3 regions of the Proteus sp. G2626 genome follow, and region 2 is predicted to be linked to each of the others. Evidence: predicted binding sites of a transcription regulator. Region 2 holds the regulator's gene; each other region holds the start of a gene.
What was found. The regulator PurR, encoded in region 2, represses purine synthesis genes. The targets are predictions, from matches to a motif close to CANGCAAACGTTTGCNTG.

Region 1 (6,102 bases), on a different contig from region 2:
ACATCATCTGACAACCATTACAGACACCAAGCGATAAAGTGTCTTGGCGTTCAAAGAATTGAGCAAACTCATCACGTAAACGAGAATTAAATAAAATAGATTTAGCCCAACCTTCTCCCGCACCTAATACATCACCGTATGAGAACCCACCACACGCCACCAGCACATCAAAATCACTTAATGAACGTCGTGACGAATGTAGATCACTCATATGAACATCAATAGCATCAAAACCAGCTCTATAAAAAGCAGCCGCCATTTCAACATGAGAATTAACACCTTGCTCTCTTAAGACTGCAATGCGAGGACGACTTCCTGTTGCAATATAAGGAGCCGCAATGTCTTCACTTGGGTCGAAAGTTAAATGTACGTTTAACCCTGGATCATTGATATCCTGTTTTGCCTGATGTTCTTCATCAGCACACTCAGGATTATCGCGTAAACGTTGCATTTGCCATGTTGTTTCTGCCCACCAAAGACGCAATGTACTGCGTTTTTCATTGTAAACTTCTGTTTCACGGCTTTGGATAATAATGGCATCATCTTGTGTTGCTTGACCTAAATAATGCAGACAATCGGCTAAACCGTATTGCATAAATAAAGCTTCAACTGCTTCTTGATACTCAGCGCTAATTTGGATCACGCCACCTAGCTCTTCATTAAAGAGCCCCGCTAAGATATCTTCATCATAAGCACTAATATCAACGTTTAAACCACAATGACCTGCAAACGCCATTTCTGCAAGCGTGACAAATAAACCACCATCAGAGCGATCATGATAAGCCAACAATTTGCCTTCATTAACCAATTGTTGCATCACATTAAAGAATTGTTTTAGTTGCTCAACATCACGAAGATCTGCCGCTTTTTGACCTAATTGCCGATAAACTTGCGCCAAGGCAGTCGCACCTAATGCGTTATGGCCATTACCCAGATCAATCAGGTATAAACGGTTACCAGCTTGTGTCGATAATTCAGGCGTCACCGTTTTACGCACATCCTCAACACGAGAGAATGCCGTAATGACTAAAGAAAGAGGAGAGGTTACTTCTTTGGTTTTTCCCTCTTTATCCTGCCAACGTGTTTTCATTGACATAGAGTCTTTACCAACAGGAATTGTGATACCTAACTCTGGGCACAACTCCTCACCAATAGCTTTCACTGCATCATATAAACCAGCATCTTCACCGGGATGCCCTGCAGCTGACATCCAGTTAGCCGAAAGTTTAATACGATTGAGTGATTGTACATCACTGCCCGCCATATTCGTTAAGGCTTCACCAACTGCCATACGTGCAGATGCGGCAAAATCTAATAGTGCAATTGGCGCGCGTTCACCAATCGACATTGCTTCGCCATAATAGCTATCTAATGTTGCAGTGGTAACAGCACAGTTGGCAACAGGGATTTGCCAAGGACCGACCATTTGATCACGAGCAACCATACCCGTTACAGAACGATCACCGATAGTAATTAAGAAGGTTTTTTCAGCAACGACGGGTAAGTGAAGCACTCGATAAACGGCATCTTTTAAATCAATATCTTTACGATCTAGATACTCACCTTCTGTTTTTTGCGATTTCACATCACGTAACATTTTAGGTGCTTTACCTAATAATATGTCCAATGGCATATCAATAGGTTTATTATCAAAGTGTGTATCGTTTAATACTAATTCACGCTCTTGTGTTGCTTCACCAATTACGGCATAAGGTGCTCTTTCACGTTGGCATAACGCATCAAACAGAGGCATGTTTTCTGGAGATACCGCTAACACATAACGTTCTTGAGATTCATTGCACCAGATTTCAAGTGGGCTCATTCCCGGCTCATCATTTAGAACGTCACGTAGTTCAAAACGACCACCACGACCACCATCATTCACTAACTCAGGCATTGCATTAGAAAGGCCACCAGCCCCTACATCATGAATAAATAAGATAGGGTTATCGTCACCTAACTGCCAACAACGATCGATAACTTCTTGGCAACGTCGCTCCATTTCTGGATTGTCACGTTGAACAGACGCAAAATCTAAATCCGCATCAGATTGCCCCGAAGTCATAGAAGAAGCCGCACCGCCACCAAGACCGATATTCATAGACGGACCACCTAATACGATCAACTTAGCGCCAACCGTAATATCCCCTTTTTGAACATGATCTTCACGAATATTACCAATACCACCAGCTAGCATAATTGGCTTATGATAACCACGAATTTCAACACCATTATGGCTATTGACTTGCTCTTCATAGGTTCTGAAATAACCTAATAAGGCGGGGCGACCAAACTCATTATTAAATGCGGCTCCCCCTAATGGTCCTTCAGTCATAATATCTAGCGCATTAACAATACGTTCTGGTTTACCAAAGTCTTCTTCCCAAGGTTGTTCAAACCCAGGAATACGTAAGTTAGAAACCGAAAATCCAACTAAACCCGCTTTAGGTTTGGCGCCACGCCCCGTTGCGCCTTCATCTCGAATTTCACCGCCAGAACCTGTTGCAGCACCTGGCCATGGTGATATTGCGGTTGGGTGGTTATGTGTTTCCACTTTCATCAAGATATGTACTGGCTCTTGATGATAGTGATAATGCCCTTTTTCTATATCCGGATAAAAACGCCCTGCCACAGAGCCTTCCATCACAGCTGCATTATCTTTATAAGCTGACATGACATAATCAGGTGTTTGCTCAAACGTATTTTTAATCATTTTAAATAATGATTTATCTTGAGCTTTACCATCAATAATCCAATCTGCATTAAATATTTTGTGGCGACAGTGTTCAGAGTTAGCTTGTGCAAACATGTAAAGCTCAACATCTGTTGGATTACGTTGCAAACGGTTAAAAGCATCGACTAAATAATCAACTTCATCATCTGCCAGTGCTAATCCCATTTCAATATTTGCTTTCACTAATGCATCTTTGCCTTTAGTAAGCACATCTATCGTTTTTAATGGTGCTGGCGTTTGCTCTGCAAAAAGTGCATTCACATCGTGATAATTTAAGAAGATGGCTTCCATCATTCGGTCATGAATCAAACCATAAAACTGTTGCCACTGAGTCTCTGTCATCGTACCGCATTCAATAAAATAAGCGATACCACGTTCAATTCTGACTACCTTGGCTAAACCGCAGTTATGTGCAATATCTGTTGCTTTAGAAGACCAAGGTGAAATAGTTCCTGGGCGAGGTGTCACTACTCGCATTTCCCCAACAGGCTCATGCTCTGTTAATGAAGGCCCATAATGCAGTAATTGGCTTAATTTAATGTGGTCATCTTCAGATAACTGCCCTTCCACTTTTGCGAAATGAACAAATTCCGCATATATACCTTGTACAGGAAGGTCATTTTCCTGACATTGAGTGAGTAATTTATTAATACGAAACGCGGATAAAGCGGGGGAGCCACGCAGGATTTCCATAGTATTGAGTTCTCTCTTTTAGCAGCTAGCCTGATCAATCATTCAGGGGAAACGCACCTAGTATAATAGAATAACCGCCCAGACGAAACCGTTTGCGTGAACAAAATAACGGCATTTAACTTAGTGTGTTTTAATGATTAATTGGTGTAATCAAGTTGCGTATTGCCAATATGTTAAGCAAAATGCTCGATTACTGGAAATTTATCCATGTTAAGATAAGAACTTTACACACAACAATAAACAACGTTAACGAGAAATAACCTATTGAATAATATAAGGATAAACTATTTCGTTATCGTTATCATAGCGCTCTTTTCAGCGGCAATTATTGCGTTGAATATCTCATGGCCTGATAGGCAAAAAGCGCAGATAAATAAGATTTTATCTCGTGGTGAGTTAAGAATTAGTACAATGTCTTCACCATTGATAACGATGAACGATAAAAAGGACCCCGTAGGTTTCGATTATGAATTAGTGAAACGCTTTGCTGATTACCTAGGCGTGAAGCTTGTCGTTAATATGCGGACAAATATCAACCAAATGTTTGATGATCTGGAGAACAATAAAGCAGACTTTATCGCAGCAGGATTACTCTATAACAAAGAAAGATTAGAGACGACACGCAGTGGGCCAGCTTACTTTTCAGTATCCCAACAATTAATTTACCGTAAAGGGACATTAAGACCACGTAGCTTTGATGCACTAGATGGGCGCCTTGTTGTCACAGCAGGTTCAGCTCATGCAAGTTTATTGCGTACACTAAAAGAAACGCAATACCCCGAGCTTGAATGGGAAGAATCAGACAATCAAACAACCTTACAGTTACTAGAAGAGTTATCAGAAGGCAAGATAACCTATGTTTTAGCAGACTCTATCAGTGTTGCAGTACAACAACGTATTCATCCTAATGTTGCTATAGGGTTTGAAGTGACTGAAAGCCGTCCTCTGACATGGTATTTACCTGATAGCGAAGATAATAGTTTATATGCAGCCATGCTAGATTACTTCAATCAATTATCTCAAGAAGATGTATTAGCACGATTAGAAGAAAAGTATTTTGGTCATGTTGGTTCATTTGATTACTTTGATACTATCTCTTTTATTACTGCAATTGATTCTATTTTACCAAACTATCAGCCTCTTTTTGAAAAATACGCGGATACCTTTGATTGGCGATTATTAGCAGCAATGGCATGGCAAGAATCGCATTGGGATCCTCATGCAACATCACCAACTGGTGTTAGAGGTCTCATGATGCTAACACGTCCTACTGCATCAAGTATGGGCGTCGCAGATAGGCTTGATCCCGAGGAAAGTGTTCGTGGCGGTGCTCAATATCTTAAACATCTTCTTTCTCGTTTACCTGATTCTATTCCTGAAGATGAGAAAATTTGGTTTGCATTAGCCGCCTACAATATGGGTTTTGGTCATATGCTTGATGCCAGAAGACTGACTGAACAACAAGGTGCAGATCCTGACAGTTGGTTAGATGTAAAATCAAGATTACCGCTACTGAGCCAAAAGAAATATTATGTTGACCTCCCCTATGGCTACGCAAGAGGACATGAAGCCTATCGCTATGTTGAAAATATTCGTCGATATCAACTCAGTCTTGTAGGCTACCTTCAAGCTAAAGAGAGTAAAAACAAAATTCTATCTAAAGACAAAGAAAATAATGAAGATACAGAACAAGAGAAATCATCATTAACATTAACTCAATAACCACTTTGTCATTACCCCTTCAATTTAAAGAATGACGCATCTCACAACTGTTCAGCCTCTTTTATAGAGGCTTACTCTGACTTAACATTTTTATCGTTTAATTTCTAATATTCGATGATGGTTTTCCCTCACCAATATGCTCTTAATATTTTCTTAATCTTAGCAATTGTTACATTCTCTCTTACCTTTTTTTAACCAAAATTAGAAAAAAACCGTGTTAAAAAATGTAACACTTATTAGTTAAAAAAACTCATTATGTGAGTGAAATGTATTTAAAATAGCCTAATACGTCTTTTTTTGATTATCAGAATAGGGAAAATATAAGAAAAAATTAACTTAAATACGTAGGAATTATCTCATTAGTTATTATTCGTTTTATGATTATTCTTGTTATAAAAACTTTATTCGTAATAAAAATTAACCTAATACCCACATTATTAGCATATAAACCTTTGAATTATATATATTATGATATTCTATAATTGATTTTATTAATTTTCTTAAAGTAATGTTAATAACATTACTTTTTATAAAGTTAAAATAATGTTAATTGTATTGTCTATTAAATTTATCTGCCTGATGAAATTTTTCACCCGTAAAGTGAGTAATAAAAAGAATAAACCTATATAAAACTCTATTAATGTGGAATAGGCCAGATTAAATCTGAAATTTGAGCAAACTAACAAAACGTTATATCAAATAGAATGCCTTTGTTGATATCATATAAACCAGCCATTATTCGAAACAACTCGAAATATAATGCAAATCAAATTTTATATTCCGACATTAATATTATTTTTTCATAAATAATAATACGCACGATCTTCAAGGGATTATCTATAATGAAACTGAGTAAAATTGCTTTAGCCGCTGCTTTAGTCTTTGGTATTAATTCTGTTGCAACTGCTGAAACTCCTGCACCAAAAATTGGTGCAACTAAAGGCGAAATTCAA
Region 2 (6,102 bases):
TTTCTATGCTATGTGATGTAGAACATTTTAGGTATTGTAACGAAGACTTATTTTACTTGTGAAACGGGAATATTTGGTTAATGCTGTGAAAAATTTTCAAAGGAATAAATGCTATGTGGTCAGAATACTCTTTAGAAGTTGTTGATGCAGTCGCCAGAACGGGAAGTTTTAGCTCCGCTGCTCAAGAATTGCACAGAGTGCCCTCCGCTGTTAGTTACACTGTTCGACAATTAGAGGAATGGCTTGCTGTTCCTTTGTTTGAGCGTCGTCACCGTGATGTGGAATTAACCGATGCAGGTAAAATTTTTATCAAAGAAGCGCGATCTGTTATCAAAAAAATGAATGACACTCGACATCTTTGTCAACAAGTTTCTAATGGGTGGCGCGGTCAATTTAGTATAGCAGTTGATGGCATTGTTAAACCTGAAAGAACACAACAACTTATTCTCGATTTCTATCGCCATTTTCCTGATATTGAGTTGTATGTCTACCCAGAAGTATTTAATGGAGTGTGGGACTCTTTAGTGAATGGTCGTGTTGATTTAGCTATTGGTGCGACAAGAGCTTCACCGATTGGTGAACGTTATAGTTTTAGGGATATGGGATTTATGCCTTGGCGCTGTGTTTGCCACGTTGATCACCCTTTAGCTAAAGCACAACATCCATTAACGGATGACGAAATGCGACCTTATCCTAGTTTATGTTTAGAGGATACATCACGCAGTTTACCCAAGCGGGATACTTGGGCATTAAATAATCAACGTAGAATGGTTGTACCAACCTGGGATATGGGGCTTGAATGTTTATTAGCGGGATTATGTGTAGGGATGGTGCCTTGGCATCGTGCTGAACCATTGATAGCCCAGGGTAAGCTAGTTACTTTAACCCTCGCACAGCCATTGCCAGACAGCCCATGCTGTCTGACGTGGGTCGATAAGAGTGAATCGCCCGCTTTAACGTGGCTGTTAGATTATCTTGGAGATAGCCAAACCTTAAATGAGGAATGGCTTCGCTAGAAATCGGCGTTCTGAATAAGTCTTAGCGACGATAGTCGATAAAAGGACCATCAGCAACTGAACGGCGCTCGACTAATCGAGGGTGTACTTCGATTGTTTGAGCGTCTTCGCGTTTGTTAACAATGCGATCAAGTAACATTGATAAGGCCATCTGACCTAAGCGTTCTTTGGGCTGGTGGACTGTGGTTAATGCTGGGGTAAAATAACGTGCATTACGAATATTATCGTAACCCACAATTGAAATATCGAAAGGAACACGTAAACCTAGCTCATCAGCCGCACAGATTGCGCCCATTGCCATAACATCACCGCCACAAAAAACAGCAGTAGGGCGTTGTTTTTGATTTAACATTTGATACATCGCTTTATAACCTGACTCAGGCTCAAAGTCACCTTGTACAATCCATTCATCTTTTACTGTGATCTTGGCTTCTTCCATCGCTTTTAAAAAGCCTTGTAGACGACCACCACCAGTATTGCGTTCTAATGGCCCAGGAATAATACCAATATCACGATGACCTCGTTCGATAAGGTAACGGCCTGCGATATAACCACCATGAAAAGCGTTATCGATAATGGTGTCTGTAAAGTCGCCACGAGCTTTACCCCAATCCATGACAACCATGGGAATATTACGATAGCCTTCTAAAAGAGTCAGAAGGTGATCGGGATATTCAGAACACATCACTAATAATCCATCAACGCGTTTTTGTGCCAACATCGCTAAATAGGCTTTTTGTTTATCAAGATTATTATGTGAATTACATAAAATCAGTGTATAGCCTTTGCTATAACAACTGTTTTCAACTGCTTCAATCACCTCAGCAAAGTAAGGAGCTTCACTGGACGTGGCTAACAGGCCAATGGATTTGGTGTGATTAACTTTCAAACTACGCGCAACGGCACTAGGCGAATAATTTAATTCTTTTATAGCGGCCCAAACTGCTGCCCGTGTGTTCTCAGCAACAAAACGTGTTTTGTTGATCACATGAGAAACAGTCGTGGTTGATACGCCTGCGCGTTTTGCCACGTCTTTTATTGTTGCCATGGTGTGGAAAACTCCTGACCTTCATTGGTCTCTTTTATCTAATTTTGTGGTTTAACTGCCAGTATAGTCATACATAGGGCAAACACTGGCAATAATTTAGCGATTAGCTATGAATTTTGTATGATCTAGCTCAAAAGTGAAAGTATTAATCAATGTTATAAATTGTGCACTGGTCGCTATTTTAGCAAATTTTGATATGTGATAATATTTAACCATGGTAAGGTTATGGTTAATAACGTGTATTATAATCATATTGAGGGAGATATAGATGGATACGGATCTGAAATTTGGTTTGAGCACAGCAGTCGCAGCGCTTGTTATGATCGTTTTATTTTCAACTATGTTGTTCTAATCACTGTTTTATAAAATATCCGATCAATTTAAATAATAGATTATCGAATATCTGAATATAACAAAGGGCCCAAGGCCCTTTGTTATTTTGTCACCAAAAATGAATTGCAATCACTCACCTTTGATAATCAAGCTCAATTAAGCTAGGTTAGCTTCAACAAATGACCAGTTAACCAGAGCCCAGAACTCTTCTAAGTATTTAACACGCGCATTGCGGTAGTCGATGTAGTAAGCATGTTCCCATACGTCTACAGTTAACAGTGGTTTATCTGCACCTGAAACGGGGGTTGCTGCATTAGATGTGTTAACAATAGCGACAGAGCCGTCAGCTTTTTTAACTAACCAAGTCCAACCAGAACCGAAGTTTTTCGCCGCTGCATCGTTAAATTGCTTTTTGAACTCTTCGAAAGAGCCAAATGCTTTGTTGATAGCATCAGCAATTTTACCTGTTGGTGCGCCACCTGCATTTGGTGCTAAACAGTTCCAATAGAAAGTGTGATTCCATACTTGGGCTGCGTTATTGAAGATCCCGCCATCTGTAGATTTGATAATTTCTTCTAAAGATTTGTTTTCTAAATCAGTGCCTTTAACCAAGTTGTTTAAGTTGGTTACATAGGTTTGGTGATGTTTACCATAGTGGTATTCTAATGTTTCTTTAGAGATGTGTGGCTCAAGAGCATCTAACGCATAAGGTAATTTTGGTAATTCGAAAGACATTGCGTACTCCTTTATACTATCTATTTCGGGTTTTGTGCCTGAAATCATTTCATCATAATCATCTGAATTGATAAAATGAGGCAAATGAATTACTAAGTTGTTACTATTTTGCTAATTATTTTAACAAAAATCTGCTGAAATAACAGCTAAATATCTTTTATCTATAATTATAAGCCATATAGATTAGTAATACTCATAAGAGTATATCCCGCGAGGTGACTCGTAAAGTAGTAAAAATTGACAGTAATAAAAGAAAATAATTTTGCTTTTTTCAAAATATTTCTTTGAATTGCTTATTCTATAATAAGCGTATACATCATTTTCACCACGACTAAAAATAGAAATAATGCAAATATTTGGCGAACTCTTAGTATGGGAAGTCGATAAGCAACTTTAACACCGACTGGTGCGAAGAGTACGCTAGTAATGCTTATTCCGATAAAGGCAGGTAAATAGATAAAACCCAAGTAATAATCATCAATATTTGTTTTATTCCAGCCATAGACAATCCCCATCGTTGTGCCTATTGAAGCAATAATGACACCAATCATAGAAGAAGTTGCAATGCATTTACGTGTATTAAATCCCCAATGGCTTAAAAGAGGAATGGTAATCGTGCCACCAGCAATACCAATAAAACTGGATATAAAGCCAATTAAAGAGCCGCCACGGGTTAAGGTTGGTTTTGAAACTATGGGATCTTTTACATTTTCAATACGTTCAGATTCTTTCTTCTTAGTTAATAACCCATAAATGGTATATATCATGAAAATACAGAACACGATCTGTAAGAGCGTGTTTGACATTTTTTGTACCAGAAAAGTGCCTGCAAGCATACCTATGATCGTGCCGAGAGATAATAAGGGAAATTGCTCCCACAAAATAGCTTTGTGTTTGTTATGAGAATACGCAGAAGATGCTGTGGAAAATATGATGACAGAAAATGAGGTAGATAAGGCAATTTTCATTACCATCTCTGTTGGGATAGCTTGTTGACTGACCACATACATCACCACCGGAACAATGATTGCACCGCCTCCAATGCCAAGTAGTCCAGCAAAAAAGCCAGTGATACAACCCACTAAAAGAAACAGCAAAATCATGTCCATAATTAATACTCACTAGGATTTATAACAAACCCATTTATATACATTAGATCCTTTTTGGAGGGTAGCAATTCATGTAATTAAACCATCGATTCGAGTACTGAGTATTTTCTCAATCGAAATAAAAAGCCTTTTCACTGAAGCTTTTTATTTTTGTTATGCATGATCGAATTAATTATGCGATAGACACATTCATAAATATCTTTAACGTATTAATTTGCTTTTTATGTTTTATTTTATGTTTTCTTATCAACAGGATCGTGATTTAACAGCAACCTATTGTTTTATATTGATAACTAAACTTATATAGAGCTTTCCGATATAAAGTGGTATTCTTCTTCCATGTTTTCCCCATATAAAGCATATCGAATTTAAAAGGTTGTAAGGACTTACGAATGACGACTATTGAAAAAATTGAACGCCAGATCAATGAAAACCCAATTATTTTATACATGAAAGGTTCACCAAAATTACCAAGTTGTGGTTTTTCTGCTCAGGCAGTTCAAGCTATCTCTGCTTGTGGTGAGCGTTTTGCGTATGTTGATATCCTACAAAATCCCGATATTCGTGCAGAATTGCCTAAATATGCACATTGGCCTACCTTCCCACAATTATGGGTAGATGGTGAATTAGTCGGCGGATGTGACATCATTTTAGAAATGTATCAGCGTGGTGAATTACAAAAATTATTAAAAGAGACTGCTGATAAATACCGTGGTGAAGAAGAAGCACAATAATTGATTTTTATTGTTTCCTAGTGGAACGTATAAAATTATTAAGGTTTTAATAAGAAAAGCCAGTTCAGTAATGAACTGGCTTTTTTCTGTTCTTCATATGGTATTTGTGAAAGTTTCAAGGTGTTGGAAGTGGCCATCCACCGAGTTTTTTCCAGCGATTAACTAATTCACAAAAAAGTAATGATGTACGATTAGTATCATACAGCGCACCATGTGCTAGTTTGCTATCAAAAGGTATTCCTGCGGTGATGCATGCTTTAGCTAAAATAGTTTGCCCTAATACTAATCCACTTAATGCTGCTGTATCAAAAGTGGCAAAAGGGTGAAAAGGGTTTCGTTTCAACTTTGCACGTTCTGCTGCGGCCATTACAAAGCTGTGATCAAAATTTGCATTATGCGCCACAATAATAGCACGGTTGCAATCAGCATCTTTCATTCCTTTGCGTACCATCTTAAAAATTGCATGCAAGGCTTCATATTCACTGACTGCACCACGAAGTGGATTTGTTGGATCAATGCCTGTAAATTCTAAGGCGGCAGGTTCTAGATTAGCACCATCAAAAGGAGCGACATGAAAATGTAGCGTGTTATCAGGTTTTAACCAACCTTGTTCATCCATTTTTAATGTAATAGCGGCAATTTCAAGTAAACCATCTGTTTTTGCATTAAATCCACCTGTCTCAACATCAATAACAACAGGGTAGTAACCTCGAAAACGGTTACAAAGCTTATTGGGATTATTTATTTCAGGCATCAAATTGTACTTATCCGATAAAAAGAAAATATCGGAAATTAATAATAAGCAAGGACCAGAAAGATAAATGAGTTATCTCTCTGGTTTAAATAAAAATTAGTTACCTAGTGCGTGACTTGCACTTTTATTTTCGATGAGTTCGATTTTATACCCATCAGGATCTTCAACAAAGGCAATAATAGTTGAACCTCCTTTTACTGGGCCTGCATCGCGGGTAACATTACCGCCCGCTTGACGAATAGCTTCACAAGTTGCAGCAACATCATCAACACCAAGTGCAACGTGCCCAAAAGCTGTTCCCATTTCATAGCTATTTACGCCCCAGTTATAGGTTAATTCAATAACCGCACCCGTGCTCTCATCACCATAACCA
Region 3 (6,102 bases), on a different contig from region 2:
GAAGAGTTCGATATCCAATGGGAAATCTACCGTCTACTTGTTGAGTGTGAAGAAAGAGATATCGAACTGATTAAAGGTCTACGTGCAGACCTTCGTGAAGCTGGAATGAGCAATATCGGTATAGAATTAACGCACTAAATCAGAAAAACGTGATTTAGTGCTTGAAAAGCGACGTTTAAAGACTTCACATCACCCCTGTGTATGTTCTACATTGGGTACGAAAAGAAGTGGCTCAGGTGTTTTACTTAATTCATCTTCTTAAAAAGATAAGTTAAGTTTTTTCACCAGATGTTTTTCAAACGATAAAACATACTTTAAGGACTATTTTATGAACAAAGCTGAATTAACCGAATCAGTTGCTGAAAAAGCGGATCTGACAAAAACTCAGGCAAAAGCTGCTATTGAAGCGTTTATCGACTCAGTAACAGGTGCTCTGAAAGAAGGCGATTCTGTACAGTTAGTTGGTTTCGGTACATTCAAGGTAAATCACCGTGCAGAGCGTACTGGCCGTAACCCGCAAACGGGTAAAGAAATTAAAATTGCAGCAGCTAATGTTCCTGCATTTACTGCCGGTAAAGCACTGAAAGACGCAGTAAAATAATTCCTTTGAACGGAATGAACAATAGAGGGGGATTTACTCCCCTTTTGTTGAAACGACAGGGGCTGTTAGCAATAGGATCTGCTTTTTTGCTCAGCGCCTGCTCCTCGACTGTACAACTCCCTGAATTTTCTGCAACCGGTTATATTGCGGACGAAGGTGTTGTGCGACTATGGCGTTTAAATAATAAAGCATCAGAACCTCAAGTAATTATGAGCGTTTATAGCTTTTATAAAAAACCAGAAACTGTCATTACATTCTATGAGTACCGCCAAAATAGTCTTTGGCAAGTCCGCTCCGAAGTTATTAATCCAAATGATCCCTCATCTTGGCACCTTCGTTTAAATAAACGTGGTGAAGTTATTTTCATGCAACAAGAAAAGCACCAACAAAAACGAGCATTAACAGAAGATGAACGTTTAAGAATGGTGTTCGCTGCAAGCAAAGAGCGTGAGATTAGCGAGGTATTGACCATTGGGAAAGTGAATTTAGTACAGGGTGTCTGGTATCAGAATACAATGACAACATGTGCTGGTGAGAAGGTGAGTGTTTCATTTGAAGCACCAGAGCAGCGTTGGTTAAAAATGAGAACGCGTAATTCAAGTAAGCCAGTTTATGTGGCTTGGCTTGATTCACCAGAAGGTAAGCAGTTACTTATGGTTGCAGAACATGATTTCTGTAAATGGGAGCCAACAAAAGAGAGTTTGTGATGACTCCCTTTTGCCGTCGTTAATCTATTTCTTTAAGCGTGCAATCGCTCGATAGCCGATATCATGGCGATAAAAACAACCGTCCCAATGAATACCTTTCGCTAAAGCATAAGCATTTTTTTGCGCTTGCTCGATATCATCACCTAACGCCGTCGCACATAAAACTCTTCCACCGGCGGTGATAACATCTCCTTTATTATTTAGTGTTGTTCCTGCTTGAAATACTTTTGCTGTTGATGATGGTGTTGTTGTTAAACCTTCAATAACATCGCCTTGACGATAATCAGCAGGATAACCGCCTGCAGCAATGACTATACCTAAAGCAGGGCGAGGATCCCAAATAGAATCTTTACCTTTTAAATTACCTTTTGCTCCAGCTAAGCAAAGCTCAACTAAATCAGATTGCATACGCATCATAATGGGTTGGGTTTCAGGATCACCGAAACGGCAGTTAAATTCGATAACCTTCGCAACGCCATGTTTATCAATCATCAGTCCTGCATAAAGGAAGCCTTGATAACGATGACCTTCAGAGGCCATTCCTTTTACTGTTGGATAAATGATTTTTTCCATTACTTGCTGGTGGATCTCGGAGGTAACAACGGGTGCAGGTGAATATGCTCCCATTCCTCCTGTATTAGGGCCAGTATCTCCGTCACCAACACGCTTATGATCTTGACTTGTTGCCATTGGAATAACGTGCTCACCATCAACCATGACAATAAAACTGGCTTCTTCACCATCAAGAAATTCTTCAATAACAATACGATGCCCCGCATTACCAAAGGCATTGCCTGCTAACATATCCTTTATGGCGTTTTCAGCCTCGGATTGTGTCATTGCAACAATAACGCCTTTGCCTGCGGCCAAGCCATCTGCTTTAATCACTATTGGCGCACCTACTTTATCTAAATATTCTAATGCAGGTACTATTTCAGTGAAATTTTGATAATTCGCCGTTGGAATTTTGTGGCGAGCTAAGAAATCTTTAGTAAAAGCTTTAGAACCTTCTAATTGAGCAGCACCTTTTGTTGGGCCAAAAATAGTCAGGCCTGCATCTTTAAAAGCATCAACAACACCAATAACAAGCGGTGCTTCAGGGCCAACAATGGTTAAATCAATTTTATTTTCTAGGGCAAATGCGACTAATGCAGGAATGTCTGTTGCGTTAATTGCGACATTTTGCACACCTTTCTCTAATGCAGTGCCTGCATTACCAGGTGCAACAAAGACTTGGGTAGCCAGCGGCGATTGAACCGCTTTCCATGCTAAAGCGTGCTCACGGCCACCATTACCAATAATCAAAATTTTCATATCAATACCCTATTAATGGCGGAAGTGGCGCATATTGGTGAAAATCATTGCGATATTGTGCTCATTGGCAGCGGCAATTACTTCATCATCACGAATTGAGCCACCTGGTTGAATAACACAAGTTACACCGGCAAGTGCTGCTGCATCAATACCATCTCTAAAAGGGAAGAATGCATCTGATGCCATTGCGCAACCAGCAACTTCTAAACCTTCATCGGCCGCTTTAATTCCTGCAATTTTTGCAGAATAGACTCGACTCATTTGTCCTGCACCAATGCCAACAGTCATATCATTTTTCGCGTAAACAATGGCATTTGATTTTACGAATTTAGCGACTTTCCAACAGAAGAGCGCATCTTTTAGCTCGCGCTCACTTGGCTGGCGTTGAGTGACGATTCTTAAATTTTCTTCTTTAACCATGCCCAAATCACGATCTTGCACTAAAAGTCCACCATTGACTCGTTTGAAGTCAAAAGCTGGTTTTGTCTCTTGCCATTGGCCACACGCTAATACTCGAACATTAGGTTTGGTTGCTAAAATAGGTAAAGCATCTTCATTAATAGAAGGAGCAATAATCACTTCGACAAATTGTCGTTCAATGATCGCAGTTGCTGTTTTTGTATCTAATGGGCGATTGAATGCGATAATACCGCCAAAAGCAGAGGTAGGATCTGTTTTAAATGCGTTGTCATATGCTTGTGTGAGCGTATTCGCAATAGCTACACCGCAAGGGTTGGCATGTTTCACAATAACACATGCTGGCTCGGCGAAGGATTTAACACATTCTAATGCGGCATCAGTATCAGCGATATTATTATAAGAAAGCGCTTTACCTTGTAACTGGGTTGCAGTAGCGATAGATGCTTCCTCTATATTCTCTTCTATATAGAAAGCCGCTTGCTGATGAGCATTCTCACCATAACGCATATCTTGTTTCTTTATATAGTTCAGATTTAATGTGCGAGGGAAGATACCTGATGGTTGTGAAGTATCACTATAATAAGGTGCAACTTTTTGGCCGAAGTAGTTTGCAATCATGCCGTCATAAGCTGCGGTGTGCTCAAAGGCCTTAATTGCTAAATCAAAACGAGTATCTAGAGTAAGACTATTTTCGTGATTATCCATTTCTTCAATCACTCTTTCATAGTCGTTACTATTTACTACAATCGTTACATCTTTATGATTTTTTGCCGCAGAGCGAACCATTGTCGGCCCACCAATATCAATATTCTCCACAGCATCGGCTAATGAGCAGTCTGGGCGAGCGACTGTTTTAGCAAAAGGATAAAGATTCACGACGACCATATCGATAGGACGAATTCCATGTTCGTCCATGATTGCATCATCTTGTCCACGACGACCTAAAATACCACCATGTACTTTAGGGTGTAGCGTTTTTACTCGGCCATCCATCATTTCTGGGAAATTCGTATAATCCGAAACTTCGATAACAGGTAAGCCAGCTTCAGCTAATAGACGAGCAGTTCCACCTGTAGATAAGAGTTCTACATTTCTTTCAACAAGTGCTTTAGCAAATTCTAAAATACCTGCTTTATCAGACACACTTAAAAGCGCACGGCGGATAGGACGAAGATGTTGCATGAATTTTATCCCTTGGGTTTGGTATAACGGTAGTAATGGTGAAGTTAAATCACATTAATACAATGAAATTGTGTTTGCTTAACTAACATTTCAGAAGATAGACACAAAATCAATCTTACTTAATAGGTCTCTATAATAACGCAAACGATTGCGTTTGACATGCTAATTTTATGTAAAAAGGATGTCTGTGGATAAAATTGTTGATAAGTGCGTATAACTAAGGGTTTTGCTGTGGAATTGAGCAAACGATTTTTTTTCTTAAAAAAACTATTGCCAGCCTCAGAAAACTCCCTATAATGCGTCCTCGTTGTCACGGAACAGGGCGCTAAGCGAACTGACTGAGAGAACAAAGAAAAAAGTGTGAAGCCTTGAAAATAAACGCTTGACACGAAATGAGGAAGATGTAGAATGCACCTCCTCGCAACAACGCAGAAGACCGGAAACGGCAGCGAATGTTGCACTGCTCTTTAACAAATTATCAGACAATCTGTGTGGGCACTCGCAGAGACGATATCTTCTAAAATATTAGATGTATCAAGTCTTGAAGAGTGAACAACAAAAGTAAATTCATTTATGAATAGCTAAGTTTTCGATTTCTTTGAGCATCAAACACTTTTAATTGAAGAGTTTGATCATGGCTCAGATTGAACGCTGGCGGCAGGCCTAACACATGCAAGTCGAGCGGTAACAGAAGAAAGCTTGCTTTCTTGCTGACGAGCGGCGGACGGGTGAGTAATGTATGGGGATCTGCCCGATAGAGGGGGATAACTACTGGAAACGGTGGCTAATACCGCATGACGTCTACGGACCAAAGCAGGGGCTCTTCGGACCTTGCGCTATCGGATGAACCCATATGGGATTAGCTAGTAGGTGAGGTAATGGCTCACCTAGGCGACGATCTCTAGCTGGTCTGAGAGGATGATCAGCCACACTGGGACTGAGACACGGCCCAGACTCCTACGGGAGGCAGCAGTGGGGAATATTGCACAATGGGCGCAAGCCTGATGCAGCCATGCCGCGTGTATGAAGAAGGCCTTAGGGTTGTAAAGTACTTTCAGCGGGGAGGAAGGTGATAAAGTTAATACCTTTATCAATTGACGTTACCCGCAGAAGAAGCACCGGCTAACTCCGTGCCAGCAGCCGCGGTAATACGGAGGGTGCAAGCGTTAATCGGAATTACTGGGCGTAAAGCGCACGCAGGCGGTCAATTAAGTCAGATGTGAAAGCCCCGAGCTTAACTTGGGAATTGCATCTGAAACTGGTTGGCTAGAGTCTTGTAGAGGGGGGTAGAATTCCACGTGTAGCGGTGAAATGCGTAGAGATGTGGAGGAATACCGGTGGCGAAGGCGGCCCCCTGGACAAAGACTGACGCTCAGGTGCGAAAGCGTGGGGAGCAAACAGGATTAGATACCCTGGTAGTCCACGCTGTAAACGATGTCGATTTAGAGGTTGTGGTCTTGAACCGTGGCTTCTGGAGCTAACGCGTTAAATCGACCGCCTGGGGAGTACGGCCGCAAGGTTAAAACTCAAATGAATTGACGGGGGCCCGCACAAGCGGTGGAGCATGTGGTTTAATTCGATGCAACGCGAAGAACCTTACCTACTCTTGACATCCAGCGAATCCTTTAGAGATAGAGGAGTGCCTTCGGGAACGCTGAGACAGGTGCTGCATGGCTGTCGTCAGCTCGTGTTGTGAAATGTTGGGTTAAGTCCCGCAACGAGCGCAACCCTTATCCTTTGTTGCCAGCGCGTAATGGCGGGAACTCAAAGGAGACTGCCGGTGATAAACCGGAGGAAGGTGGGGATGACGTCAAGTCATCATGGCCCTTACGAGTAGGGCTACACACGTGCTACAATGGCAGATACAAAGAGAAGCGA

Region 1: purL (phosphoribosylformylglycinamidine synthase) is a predicted target of PurR. The motif match lies at 3,509-3,526, and genes of this name have one in related genera.
Region 3: purH (bifunctional phosphoribosylaminoimidazolecarboxamide formyltransferase/IMP cyclohydrolase) is a predicted target of PurR. The motif match lies at 4,362-4,379, and genes of this name have one in related genera.

What each region holds. Positions count from the first base shown of each region.
Region 1 is NZ_JAABNH010000026.1:29,647-35,748, reverse strand. It holds gene purL (phosphoribosylformylglycinamidine synthase) at 1-3,427, opposite strand, end outside; gene mltF (membrane-bound lytic murein transglycosylase MltF) at 3,692-5,149, shown strand; gene GWJ05_RS11210 (fimbrial protein) at 5,992-6,102, shown strand, end outside.
Region 2 is NZ_JAABNH010000027.1:113,393-119,494, forward strand. It holds gene punR (DNA-binding transcriptional activator PunR) at 114-1,016, shown strand; gene purR (HTH-type transcriptional repressor PurR) at 1,039-2,064, opposite strand; gene cydH (cytochrome bd-I oxidase subunit CydH) at 2,333-2,416, shown strand; gene sodB (superoxide dismutase [Fe]) at 2,554-3,132, opposite strand; gene GWJ05_RS13045 (sulfite exporter TauE/SafE family protein) at 3,426-4,241, opposite strand; gene GWJ05_RS13050 (Grx4 family monothiol glutaredoxin) at 4,634-4,975, shown strand; gene rnt (ribonuclease T) at 5,091-5,729, opposite strand; gene gloA (lactoylglutathione lyase) at 5,826-6,102, opposite strand, start outside.
Region 3 is NZ_JAABNH010000008.1:340-6,441, reverse strand. It holds gene GWJ05_RS04385 (YjaG family protein) at 1-138, shown strand, start outside; gene GWJ05_RS04380 (HU family DNA-binding protein) at 329-601, shown strand; gene GWJ05_RS04375 (DUF1481 domain-containing protein) at 646-1,308, shown strand; gene purD (phosphoribosylamine--glycine ligase) at 1,333-2,622, opposite strand; gene purH (bifunctional phosphoribosylaminoimidazolecarboxamide formyltransferase/IMP cyclohydrolase) at 2,635-4,224, opposite strand; rRNA gene GWJ05_RS04360 (16S ribosomal RNA) at 4,841-6,102, shown strand, end outside.